DNA from 3 places in the Anaeromusa burkinensis DSM 3853 genome. Region 3 is predicted to be linked to each of the others. Evidence: riboswitches for the same ligand, from Rfam matches in the RefSeq annotation. Region 3 holds a riboswitch; each other region holds the start of a gene.

Region 1 (4,235 bases), on a different contig from region 3:
GGCGGCGTGGCTGCTTTTAAAGCGTCCGGCGCTGATTGTATTGTGGCCATCGGCGGCGGTTCACCGATTGATACAGCCAAGGGGATTGGCATTGTGGTGAACAATCCTGAATTTGCCGACGTATGCTCGCTAGAAGGCTGCGCAGCGACTAAAGCCAAAAGCGTGCCGGTCATTGCGGTGCCGACAACGGCGGGAACCGCGGCGGAAGTTACGATTAACTACGTTATTACCGATGAAAAAAACGTCAAGAAAATGGTTTGCGTGGATCCTAACGACATTCCCGTTATGGCGGTCGTAGACCCGCAGCTGATGACTTCTATGCCTAAAGGACTGACGGCGGCCACTGGTATGGATGCGCTAACTCATGCGATTGAAGGGTATATTACCCAGGGCGCTTGGGATATGAGCGATATGTTTGCGTTGCAGTCCATTAGCCTGATTGCTAAGCACTTGTCTACGGCTGTAGAACAGCCTGCTAATGTGGAAGCCAGAAGCGGCATGGCCTTGGCGCAATATGTGGCTGGTATGGGTTTCTCTAATGTCGGTTTAGGCATCGTGCATTCCATGGCGCATCCGCTGGGAGCGCTCTATGATACGCCTCATGGCGTTGCTAATGCCTTGCTGCTTCCTTATGTTATGGAGTACAACGCTCCGGCATCTGGAGAAAAATACAGAGAAATTGCTCGCGCTATGGGTGTTCAGGGTGTGGATGCAATGGAGCAGGATGCGTATCGCAAAGCGGCTGTAGATGCGGTAGTAAAACTGTCTAAGAAGATTCGGATTCCTCAAAAACTGCAAGATATCGGCGTACAGGAAAAGGATCTGCCTAAACTGGCCGCCGCTGCCTTTGCCGATGTTTGTACGCCTGGCAATCCTCGCGAGACGAATGAAAAAGAAATTCTTGCTTTGTATCAGAAGGCGTATTCTTAGGCCGTTGGGGGCCGCCGCGACGCCTCACGGGGACGGCGCGTCACGATAGGACCCATTCGACATGCAAAGAAGAAGAGTCGGCAGGTTTCTGCCGGCTCTTCTTCTTTATTTTAAGCGCTTTTGGTATCTTTTGGAGCTTTGATAGCGGCTGGCCCTTCGTCGCCAGTACGGATGCGCACGGCATTGGCCAACGGTTGGATAAAGATTTTGCCATCTCCGAGTTTGCCTGTTTTCAAGATTTCTTTAGCGGTTTTGACTACCGTTTCTACCGGTACTTCGCAAACAACAATTTCCACTTTGATTTTTGGCAGCAAGTTTACGGAATACTCGGAACCGCGGTATACTTCTACATGGCCTTTCGTTAGACCGCTGCCGAAGATTTGACTGACGGTCATGCCGGTAACGCCGATTTTATTCATGGCTTCTTTGAGTTCGTCCAACTTGGCGGGACGGGTGATGATTTCCACCTTAGTAATAGGTTCCATGTGTATTCCTCCTTTTTGGGGAACAAAAAAATCGCTCCACTGCCAATCAAAACGATTGTCAGAGGAACGACCATTGTTCCGAAACATATTCAAACTATGTTTATAATTATAGCGGCACTGCGGTGATAAAGCAAGCTATTCCGTTCTTGACGAATGAGAAAAGTGTTGGTATACTGACCTCAATTTCATAAATCTATGACTGAGGTGCCGCTAATTGCGGAGAATAGGGAAGTCGGAGCGGCTTAAGCAAAGGCCGTGTACGCGCGGGCCCGCCACTGTACCGGAGAGAGCTTGCCAGATGCCACTTGCGCCGAAAAGTTGCAGGGAAGGCGGCAATGTATCGATGAACCGGGAGCCAGGAGACCTGCCTCAGATCAGGAAGACCTTGTTGGATACAAAGGCTTTTTAGGATTGCTTCCGCTTCCTAAAAAGCTTTTTTTATTAAGGTAAGGGGTCTTCCGGAAAGAGAGGGAGTAAATGATGAGTTTGTTGCAAGAAACCCTAGAGAAAATTGAAAAGCCCGATGCGGCAGCGTATGAAATTGTCAAAAAAAGCTTGGCTCAGAGCGTATATCCTGCGGGGATGCTGGGGCGTCTGCCGGAGATGGCGGCGACCTATGCAGCGGCTATTGGGAACGCAAAGCCGCAGGAACTAAAGGCTTGCATGGTGATTGCTTGCGCGGATCATGGCGTAGCCCGGCGTTCTGTCAGCGCTTATCCCATAGAAACAACGGCGCAGATGACAATTAACTATGTGGCGTCGAAGGGCGCCAGCGCCAATGCATTTGCTAATTTTTGCGGGGCGGATATGGTAGTTGTTGATGCAGGCGTAGCAGTGGAGCTGCCGTCTTATCCCGGGCTTTGGGAGCGAAAAATTGCCTATGGAACGGAAGATTTTACGCAGGGGCCGGCCATGACGCAGGAGCAGGCTGTAAAAGCATTGGAAATTGGTATTTCGATTGTGCAGGAAAAAGTGCAAGAAGGATATCGCTGCTTTACATTAGGGGAAATGGGTATTGGCAATACAACCAGCAGTGCTGCTATTGTAGCGGCTATATCCGGCGAGGACCCGCTGCAAACCACCGGGCGGGGCACGGGTATTTCTGATCAACGTTTGGCGGACAAGCGCCAATATGTCCGGCAAGCGCTAACGGTCAATCAACCCTGGGGAACTAACGGGCTGGATGTTTTACGCAAGGTTGGCGGCTTTGAACTGGGCGTGTTGGCGGGAGTGGTACTGGGGGCTGCGGCGCACAAGTGCCTGGTAATTGTTGACGGGTTGAACACCACGGCGGCGGCCTTGGTGGCGCAAGGTATTCATGCTGACAGCGCCTCTTATTTATTAGCTTCCCATTTGTCTGGAGAACCGGCTCATCGTATTGCCTTGCGTCAGCTAGAGTTGGAGGCGTGCGTGGATTTGGGAATTCGCCTTGGAGAGGCGATAGGGGCCTCGTTGGTGGTGGATATGCTGCAGATGGTTTTGGCTATGCTGCAAGACGCCTACGCAAGTGCAGAGGAGGGATTGGCGTAATGAAAAAGGAACAAACGATCGAACAAATTATTGCGTCAGTAGGTCCGATGGATGCAGCGGCGCTAGAACGCTGCCAAACGCGCTTGGACAATTTGACTAAGCCGTTAGGAAGCTTGCATCATTTGGAGTTTTTAGCGTTAAAGCTAGCGGGTGTAACAGGACAGCATCGTCCGGCATTATCTCAGAAACAGTCAATTTTAGTAGTGGCGGCGGATCATGGTATTGCGAAGTCGCTGTTTGAAGAGGAGAAGACAACGGCCCAGCGTGTAGCAGACGCCTGCCGGTTAAACAGTCCTCTGCGCAGTTTTGCAGCGAAAAATTCTGCCGAAGTGATCGTGGTGAATGCTGGGCTGCGTGAAAAAATTATTCATGAGCAGGTGCTGCAGGCATCCCTGGCTTTGGGGACCTGCGATTGGCGTCAAGGACCGGCGCTGGAGCAAGACATGGTTGTTGAAGCTCTTTGTTTAGGGGTTTCTCTGGCGCAAGCGGAGGCGGACAAAGGCGTGCGGATTTTAGGTCTAGGCAGTATTGCCAAAGGAGGTATGCTTTCTGCCTTGATTTTGCTAGCTGTTTTAGGCGGAGGAGTTCCCGCTTCACTGCGAAAGCAAGCGACTGTAAGCGAAAAGATCGCGAAGCAATTGGTCTTGGTGGAAAAAGCTTTTGCTTCGTATAATGGCGAAACAGAAGCAAAAGCCGTATTAAGCCGTTTTGGAGGTTTGGAAACGGCCGTTTTATGTGGGGCGATTTTAGGCGGAGCAGCTAGAGGCATGTTGTTGGTTCTTGACGGGCTTGAGACGGCTGCGGCTGCCTTAGCGGCGGCGCAAATGCAGCCGTTGGTAAAGAACTATCTGATTGCGCCACATGTTGCTGCGGAACCTGGATTTCAGGAAATGTTATTTTTGCTGGGGCTGCCAAGCTACTTGCAATTGCAGTTGCAGCAAAGCGAAGGTATTGGCGCTGTACTGGGAATGTCTCTTTTGCGGGCGTCTTTGCATATGCTGAATGATATGAGAACCTTTGGAGAAGCGGCTGTGGCGGTGGCCCAAGACGGGCCGGGGGCTGAGCGGCAGAGTCATGCAGTACGAGACTAAAAACACTGAAAAACATAGGAACGCAGCACTAGCTTAATGAAGAAATGCGGGCAGGATTGTCTAAGGTTGACGGCGAATTTTTATTATACCTGTTATAAGTGTAAATATTTTAGTATGCCTTTAAAGGAGGCGAAACCATGGAAACGCAATGTGAAAAAATGTCGATGGCGTGGGCTATGACTTGTTTTTCCGCTGAGGA
Region 2 (4,235 bases), on a different contig from region 3:
TGGCCATGCCAGAGAGGAAGAGCGGCAAATGCCGGATGACGCGGCCGCTTTGGAACGGTTTTTGACCGATGGAAGCCATGCGCAACATGGTGTGGAACACCTTACGATTGGAAAGAACGTTTTCAAAGACGACTTTAGCGGCGAAGGGAAGACCATGTTCTTTGACCGCCCGCGCGCGCAGTTCGTCAATCAATCCAGGGATGTTGATTTTACCAGGGCAGATTTCTACGCATTTGCGGCAGCCGATGCACATTTCGTTAATGTGTTCGAAATCCTTCATGCCATGCAGGAACGCTGTCAAAATGGCGCCAATGCCGCCGGCGTAAATGTGGCCGAAGACGTGGCCGCCTACGACGGTGTAAACCGGGCAGACATTGAGGCAGGAGGCGCAGCGCAGACAGTTGAAGCTTTCTTTGAGAACCGGATCTTTGGCGGCTTTCAGGCGGCCGTTATCCAGCAGGATGTAGTGTACTTCGCGCTCTTCTTCCACCCATTTGCCATCGGGACCTTTGACCATCAGAGGGGTCACGCCGTCCACCATGGTCATGTAGCTGGTCATCAGCTGGCCAGTGGCGTTACGAGGCAGCATGCGCATAATATAGGATGCATCCTGAATAGAGGGGATCAGCTTTTCATAGCCGATAACAACCACATGGATTTTAGGCAAAGTCGTAACAATGCGGGCATTGCCTTCGTTCGTTACGAGGCCGATAGCGCCGTTTTCGGCAATACCGAAGTTAGCGCCGGAAATACCCATGTCAGCCAGAACGAATTCTTGACGCAGATTTTGCCGAGCTTCCTGTACCATGTAAGGGATATCAACAGGAATTTCCTTGTGCAGCTCTTGGCTGAAATACTCAGCGCATTGTTGGCGGCTTAAATGAATCGCAGGCATAACCATGTGCGAAGGACGGTGTCCGGCAATGCCGATGATCCATTCGCCAAGGTCGGTTTCCTTGACATGCAGGCCCGCTTCTTCCAGGGCATGGTTCAGATGAATTTCTTCAGTAGCCATGGATTTGGACTTGGCGATGCGCTTGACGCCTTTTTTCTGACACAGATCGATCAGATATTTTTTCAGGTCGTCGCCGTCTTTGGCCCGATAAACTTTGACGCCGCGCTTAGTGGCTTCGGCTTCAAATTTGTCGGTAATGGCTTCCAAATTGGCTACGGTGTTGATTTTCATTTGACGGAAGCTTTCACGTAGGGAGTCTAAATCCTCTACGTTTTCATACGCTTTCGCGCGGGCGGTCGGATACGCTTCGGCAAAACGGCCCAAGGCGCCGCGCAGTACTTCGTCATTAAGTTTTTCTTCAATCTCTTTGCGCAGGTTACGATCTTGTGTTGATTCCATTAGTTTGCACCTCCGGGCATTTCATCTACTGCGATGACGACAAAGCGGCTGGGGCCATGGACGCCGATGGTCAAGACGCGTTCAATATCCGATGTACGGCTGGGGCCGGTGATGAAGCCGGTGAAGCCGTGATGGAATACTTTAGAGAGGATTTCAAAAGCTTCCGAAATACCAGGCACTACATGGCTGGCAGGTAAAAATACTACATGCAAAGGAGGGAGCATGGTAACGACGCGGCTTTCGTAAGCATAGCCGTCGTAACAGACGCTGCCGCTTTCGGCAATAGCGAATTCTACCGTGGAAATGCCAAGGTCAGCGGTTTCTACGTGCTCGGCAATGTCGGCAGCTTCTGTGTACACAGTGACATTCTGCTGTTGCAGTTTTTCCAAGGCGCCAGAAGCGTCTACATAGGCGCTAGGAATGGCAACGACTTTTTTAGCATTTACGTCAGCAGCCAGCTTGGCGATGATTTCTTGGGCCTCGGCGACTGTTTTGACGTGAAACATTTCGGTGCCTACATTTTTAGCGCGGGTTTCAAATTCGGCAAAATGTTCTTGGCCCACTTTGCCTGCTGGAAAATGTTCTTTCCAGTTTTCGCATACTCGTTTCATTGTGTCACTCCCTCATAAAATAAATAAAATAAATAAACTACTATGACATGTTTCGCAATAAATACGAAAAATCCTGCTGGTCGTGTAAGAAAAATCTTACAAGATTTTAAAAAAAGCCTGACATGTTAGGAAAAATAACTCTTTATAAAGGAAAATTTAGAATTCCTATCCTGCAAGAGCGCAAAAAAATCCTGTGTATTATAAAGAAAGAGGCAGGATTTTTTTGCGAAACAGGGAATTAATTATAAATATATTTTTTTAGCGGTAAAAGAACATACGGATTTGGGAATAGGTGCGCTTATGCTTAATAGGGAAGTTTGGTGCAATGCCAACGCGGTCCCGCCACTGTAACGGGGAGTTTCTTTTCTGAGCGTGTATACGCGGCCACTGGGAAACCGGGAAGGCGAAGAGAAGCGAAGAACCGGAGTCAGGAGACCTGCCTGTTCTAACACACGCCGTTATGACCTACGGAAGATAGGCAGGTGGGTGAGCTCATTGTTTTTGGTTTTGGGAAAATCAATTAGGATGCTGCAAAACCCCCTGTGCAAGGGGGTTTTCTTGTTGCAAAAACGCATGCGAAGCGGCAGGACTACAGGTACATGTGCTGCAGCAGCTTTAAAAGCGGCTCTTTTGGCCTGGCGAGGAGAAATGCCGGCGCAAGTGAATGTACAGACGCCTCAAGGAAAGTGGCTGCAGGTTCCAGTGGAGGAAACGTCGGCCATAGAGCAAGGCGGACGGGCCGTTGTGCGCAAGGATGCTGGAGACGATCCTGATATTACCCACGGCGCGCTTCTTGTGGCGGAGGTAGTCTTGCAACCGGGAGAGGGATGGACTTTATTTGCTGGAACAGGGGTAGGAACGGTAACCAAGCCAGGCCTAGCTATGGATCCGGGAGAACCGGCCATTAACCCGGGACCGCGGCGCATGCTGGCGTTGGTATTGGAGGAACTGCTGCCGGAAGGCCTGAGAGCGGAAGTCACACTGTCCATTCCCGGCGGCGAGGAGCTGGCGAAACGAACGTTGAATCCGTCTCTGGGCATTTGCGGGGGGCTTTCCATTATTGGAACTACCGGCGTTGTCGAGCCTATGTCGGAAGAAGCCTTTAAAAACTCGCTGGCGCCGCAACTGCGCGTGGCTCAGGCTCAGGGATTTGACAGCGTGGTGCTGGTGCCAGGAAGGATTGGACAGGATGCGGCGATCTTAAAATACGGGCTGCCTGAAGAGAGTGTCGTACAGATGAGTAATTTTGTAGGATTCATGCTTACAAAAGCATCGGAATTCGGGTTAAAGAAAGTGTTGCTTTTCGGTCACCTGGGGAAATTGGCTAAAGTGGCTGCTGGTATTTTTCATACGCATAACCGCATGGCGGACGGACGAATGGAGACGCTGGCAGCTTATGCGGCTTTATTGGGAGCTTCTCAGGAGACGATTAAGGATATTTTGGACGCGACGACAACAGAAGGCGCTATGCCTCATATTGCAGCTGCTGGACTGGGAGAGACGCTGTATCCGCTGCTGGCGGCGAAAGCCAGCGAGCGGGCGCGGCGTCATGTGTTTGGCGATCTGGAGGTGGGCACAGTGATTGTGACGCTGCAAGGAGAGCTTTTGGGTATGGATGAGGATGCAAAGAAGATAGGAGACGCGATGGGATGGAACATCAGATCCTTGTAGTGGGAATTGGTCCAGGAAGCCGCGAGTATATGCTGCCGGTCGCCTGGGAGGCTATTGCTAAGGCTAAGACGCTTGTGGGCGGTAGGCGAGCGCTCCTTACGCTGGCGCCGCCGGGAGCGAAGCAGCGGGTGGTTGATGCCGATATTGAAGGGCTATTGAATTATATTGAAGAAGAAAGCCGCCAAGGGGAAGTGGTGGTCATGGTATCGGGAGATCCTGGCTTTTATAGCTTGCTGCCTGCTTTGCGGCGTCGATTTCCCAGAAAGCGCTTGCAGGTTATTCCGGGGATCAGCTCGGTGCAACTGGCTTTTGCCAGAGTGGCGGAACCTTGGCAGGAGGCAAGCCTGCTTAGCTTTCACGGCAGGGAAGTCGAGGATGAAGCGCTGCAGTATCGCTCCGGTCGGACTCTTTCTTTTCTCACGGATCGTTTGCATCGGCCTAAAGAAATTGCAGCGCGGCTTTTGCAGTTGGGATGGCCGGAAGAGACCTTGTGCTGGCAATGCGAATCCCTGTCGTATACTGCAGAACGTGTGGAACAGTCAACATTAGCGAAAGCGGCGCAGCAAGAAGGCTTTGAACATGCCATTTTTATCGTTAAG
Region 3 (4,235 bases):
GGAGATTCAGGCAACAAGGCTGTTTGCTATGTAATCCCAACGCGTAGGCGTTGGGATTTTATTGTTACAGCTAAAGGTATGAAAAAGAATAAGGAGTGGAATTGAATGAATAAGTGGATGAAAAAAGGACTGTTCGCCATGTGCGCCGTATGTTTGCTTTCGGTTGGTATTGGAGGAGGGGCTTCAGCCGCGCAAACGAAAAAAGCCATTGTAGTTACCAGTTTCGGCACTACGTTTCCAGATGCTCGCAAGGCTTGCATTGAAACTGCGGAAAATGATATTCGGGCGGCTTTTCCAGATTACGAAGTGCGCCGCGCCTTTACGGCTCGGAAAGTAATTGCAAAGATGGCGGCGGAAGAAAAAATTCAAGTGGATACATTGGAGCAAGCCTTGGCAAAGTTGAAGGCGGAAGGCTATCAAGAAGTGGTCATTCAGCCATTGCATCTGACTCCGGGCGAGGAATATGAAAAGAAGATTCTGAATGCATATCGTCAGGCTTGGGCTGATAATTCCTTTGCAAGCATTGCAGTAGGACGGCCAGTTTTGATGTTTGACGGACAGCAAGGCATGCCAGATGATTTCAAGGCTTTGGCCGCAGCGGTTGAAAAACAAATGCCTAAATTAGGAAACGGGGAAGCGGTTCTCTTCATGGGCCATGGTTCGCCGCATCAGCCGAATCCGGCCTATGCAAAAATGCAGAGCATTTTGCAAGAGAGAGGCAATAAAGCTTATATGGGAGTAGTGGAAGAAACTGACCATCCTAACTTTGAGGATGCGTTGGCGGAACTGAAAAAGAACCAAATTCAGAAGGTGACCTTGATGCCGTTTATGCTGGTGGCTGGCGATCATGCAAATAATGATATGGCTGGCAGTGAGCCGGATTCTTGGAAAAACCGTCTGCAAAAAGAAGGTTTCCAAGTAGAAACGGTTCTGAAAGGGCTAGGAGAAAATGCGGCGTATCGTTCTATTTATGTGAATCATGTTCGTGATGCAATTCGAGGCTTGTATCAGCCGCAACACTAATGTCAGATAGAGTGTTAAGAAAACTCAATAAAGAAGCGGAACAGGTGCCCGTAAGGGCTTAATAGGGAAGTCCGGTGCAATACCGGCGCGGTCCCGCCACTGTAATGGGGAGCGAATTCAAGAAATGCCACTGGGGCGAAAGCCTTGGGAAGGTTTGAATGAGCAAAGATCCAGAGCCAGGAGAACTGCCTGTTTGACAATCACCATTTGACCTACGAACGATGGGGAGGGGATTTGGCAGGCGTGCTTTAGCAAAGTAAGCATTGTTTGGCAATTCAGACTATCCCGTCTATTGTAGACGGGGTAGTCTATTTTTATTGGCGCTAGCGCCTGGCTGGCAGAAAGGTTGGATTTATATGGAGCAAACTCGCCTGCTTTCTGCAGGAGGTGTTTTGCAGATTAAGGAAGATTTGCTGATTTGCCGTTTTTCACAGCGACGCATTGCTTTAAGTACCTCTCCGTACAACGGCGGGATTCGCGAGGTATCGGCAATATTTAATCATCGCTTGACTTTTTATGTTGAAAGTGAGGCGGCACTGCCTGGCGGCGGCTTAGAAGGATACTTAGCAGCTATTGCTATGAGGGAAGGTTTAGAAAAAGATGAAACAAGCGGTCTTTTAACGACAGCCCATATGGAATTCATGTCCTACCAACGACGTTTTTATGAAGGAATTACAGTGGAAGCCATTGTGACGGCTGGGGTGAAGCATAATGCCGCCCGAGCCGGGGATGATGCGCTTTACTGGGAACATCATGGAAAATACGTTCCTATTTCAGGAACTATCAATATCATGCTGCTTATAGAAGCAAACTTATCCCCGGGAGCTTTAGCGAAAGCCCTGATTACAGCTACGGAAGCGAAAACCGCAGCCTTGCAGGATTTAAGGGTATACAGCCCTCATAGTTTGCTTCAGGCAACTGGCACCGGCACGGATGGGGTAATTCTTGTAAGCCATTTAGAAGGATTGGTATGCAAGGATGTCGGTACGCAATCGAAACTAGGGGAAATGTTGGCGGATGCAGTAAAATCCGGTGTAAAGGACGCCTTGTTTAAAGAAGAAGGCTTGCAAGAGATTGCACCGAGATTTGCAAGAAAGACTCATTCTTTACGATCTTGAAGTTCCTAGGAGGAATTTTAGGATAGATATTTCATTGCTCACTATAAGCCGTTATTTAACGGCGGCCCCAGGGGTAGGGGCTTTCTTTTTCAAAGACAGGCTGCGGCCAATTGAGAATAAACCGTATAAAGCGGAAGTGATCGTGAAAGGAGTTTGAAAGATGGATTTAGAGCGGATCTGGCAGTTATTTCAAGCGGGTGGCGTGGTTATGTATCCGTTGATTTTTTGCTCGATTTTGGTGGTGGCAGTGACTTTGGAGCGGCATTGGAACTATAAAGAGGCGGAGAGTTTTCGAGGCGGGAAGGCGGAATTTTTGAGTTCGCTGCAAGAGGGCCGATGGATTGAACCGCCGGCAACGGCGGGAGCCTTTTCTAAGCTGCTGCAGGATGCATATAGCTGGCGTGGCTTAGAGGCGTCGGTGCAGTTGCAAATGTTTGAGAATGCGGCGGCGACGGTAATGGGACGGTTTCGGGAACACTTAAGCTATTTGGAGACCATTGTCACATTAGCGCCGCTCCTGGGCCTTTTGGGAACCGTGGTGGGGATGATTCAGTCCTTTCAGGTGTTGGCTGTCAAAACAGGACAAATGCAGGCTATTACTGGCGGCGTTGGGGAAGCGTTGGTGGCGACAGCAACAGGGCTTTGCGTAGCGGTTTTGGCGTTGTTGTGTCATTCCTGGCTTTGCCAACGTTTAGAACGCTTAGCGGGAGACATGGAAGAATGCGGTGCTGCCCTTTTGACGGGTTCCAATGTTGCTACAGGGAGGCGCAGCCGTGAAACTGCGTGAATGGAGGGTATCGCGTCAGCCACGGCTGATGATTATTCCTATGATTGACATTATTTTCTTTCTCTTGGTCTTCTTCATGCTGAGCACCTTATATATGGTAGAGCAGAAAACGCTGCCTGTGCAGTTGCCAGCGGCGCAAGCGGCGCAGGCGGATTTGAAAAAGCAGGTGGCCGTTACGGTAACGGCTGAAGGGCAGACATATGTAGATGAGGAAAATGTGCCTCTGCCGCTTTTAGGGAAGCGAATTCGGTTGGAAATATCCAGGCAGCAGGAAGCTTTTTTTGTTTTGCGCGCTGATAAACGTGTGGAGTATGGACGGGTAGTGGCTGTTATGGATGCCTTGAAAGCTGCCGGAGTGCAGCGTCTTAGCGTGGCAACAGAAGCGGGAGCTGCGCAGCCATGAGTAAAAGTTCAAAAAAAGCGCTGGCAATTTCGGCGGGCGCGCATCTTGTGGTCCTGCTAGTGCTAGGATATGTCGGCGTTTTTTCTTGGCCAGCGCAAGCCGCAGAAGAGTATTTGGAGCTTTCCTTAACCGCTGCGCCTTTGCCTGTAAATGGTGCAGCAGCGGCTATGCCGGCGATAGCGCCGCCAAGCGCACCGGCTGCTAGACAGCAGCAAACCCAGGCCGCCGTTAGCGCTGTTGCAGCGGCGCCGACCAATGTCCAAGCGGCGCCTCAGGCTATGGGAAACGCAGTTGCGGCTGGCCCTGTCAGTGAGGGCGCTGCAGCTGGCGGAGGTTCGTTAGAGGGAGGCAGCCCGTCGGATGGACAAAGCGCAGGAACTGGTGCTGGCGGTAGTGGCGGGACAGTACCTGCTTCCGCTAGAGTATTACCGCCGCGCATCTTACGGCAGACGGAGCCTGCCTATCCGGAAACTCTGCGGCAGCAGCGTATTGAAGGACGTGTAGCGGTGCGCATGCTGGTCTTAGAAGACGGAAGCGTAGGCGATGCGAACGTGGTGTCTTCTTCGGGATATGGAGAAATGGATGAAGCGGCATTGGACGCGGTTAGGCAATGGCAATTTGTGCCGGCACGACAGGAGGGCGGCGGCGCGGTGCGTTGCCGGACGACATTGTCAGTTAGCTTTCGATTGAGAGGATAATACGGAGAGAGGCGGCGATTCCTATGCGTGTAGGAAAAGCGGATTGGCTTATGCGGAAAAATGAGGCGCTATGGCAAGGGGCTAGCGCATTTTTTGCGAGCATATCCGATGTAGGAGCTGCACGCATGCAATCACTCTGGTGTTATTTCTACGCTTGCGGGTTGCTGGAAAGGCAGGGACTGGATGGGGTGCGCCGAGAGGAAGCG

The links. A riboswitch is a leader RNA that binds a small molecule or an ion and turns the genes downstream of it on or off. The one in region 3 is predicted to bind cobalamin.
Region 1: it holds a riboswitch for cobalamin, as region 3 does, so the genes downstream of both, cobT (nicotinate-nucleotide--dimethylbenzimidazole phosphoribosyltransferase) here and C508_RS18025 (adenosylcobinamide amidohydrolase) in region 3, are expected to answer to the same signal.
Region 2: it holds a riboswitch for cobalamin, as region 3 does, so the genes downstream of both, cbiD (cobalt-precorrin-5B (C(1))-methyltransferase CbiD) here and C508_RS18025 (adenosylcobinamide amidohydrolase) in region 3, are expected to answer to the same signal.

The regions. Positions count from the first base shown of each region.
Region 1 is NZ_KB894585.1:130,179-134,413, forward strand. Features, by position in the region: gene fucO (lactaldehyde reductase) at 1-930, shown strand, start outside; gene C508_RS0104235 (P-II family nitrogen regulator) at 1,041-1,415, opposite strand; cobalamin riboswitch at 1,601-1,801, shown strand; gene cobT (nicotinate-nucleotide--dimethylbenzimidazole phosphoribosyltransferase) at 1,893-2,945, shown strand; gene C508_RS17800 (nicotinate-nucleotide--dimethylbenzimidazole phosphoribosyltransferase) at 2,945-4,036, shown strand; gene C508_RS0104250 (FliG C-terminal domain-containing protein) at 4,174-4,235, shown strand, end outside.
Region 2 is NZ_KB894593.1:77,067-81,301, forward strand. Features, by position in the region: gene ldhH (L-lactate dehydrogenase (quinone) large subunit LdhH) at 1-1,354, opposite strand, end outside; gene C508_RS0110115 (LutC/YkgG family protein) at 1,354-1,965, opposite strand; cobalamin riboswitch at 2,239-2,423, shown strand; gene cbiD (cobalt-precorrin-5B (C(1))-methyltransferase CbiD) at 2,527-3,636, shown strand; gene cbiE (precorrin-6y C5,15-methyltransferase (decarboxylating) subunit CbiE) at 3,615-4,235, shown strand, end outside.
Region 3 is NZ_KB894588.1:117,758-121,992, reverse strand. Features, by position in the region: gene C508_RS0106825 (sirohydrochlorin cobaltochelatase) at 106-1,023, shown strand; cobalamin riboswitch at 1,049-1,230, shown strand; gene C508_RS18025 (adenosylcobinamide amidohydrolase) at 1,380-2,141, shown strand; gene C508_RS18020 (MotA/TolQ/ExbB proton channel family protein) at 2,302-2,928, shown strand; gene C508_RS0106810 (ExbD/TolR family protein) at 2,915-3,331, shown strand; gene C508_RS19410 (energy transducer TonB) at 3,328-4,029, shown strand; gene C508_RS0106800 (nitrogenase component 1) at 4,053-4,235, shown strand, end outside.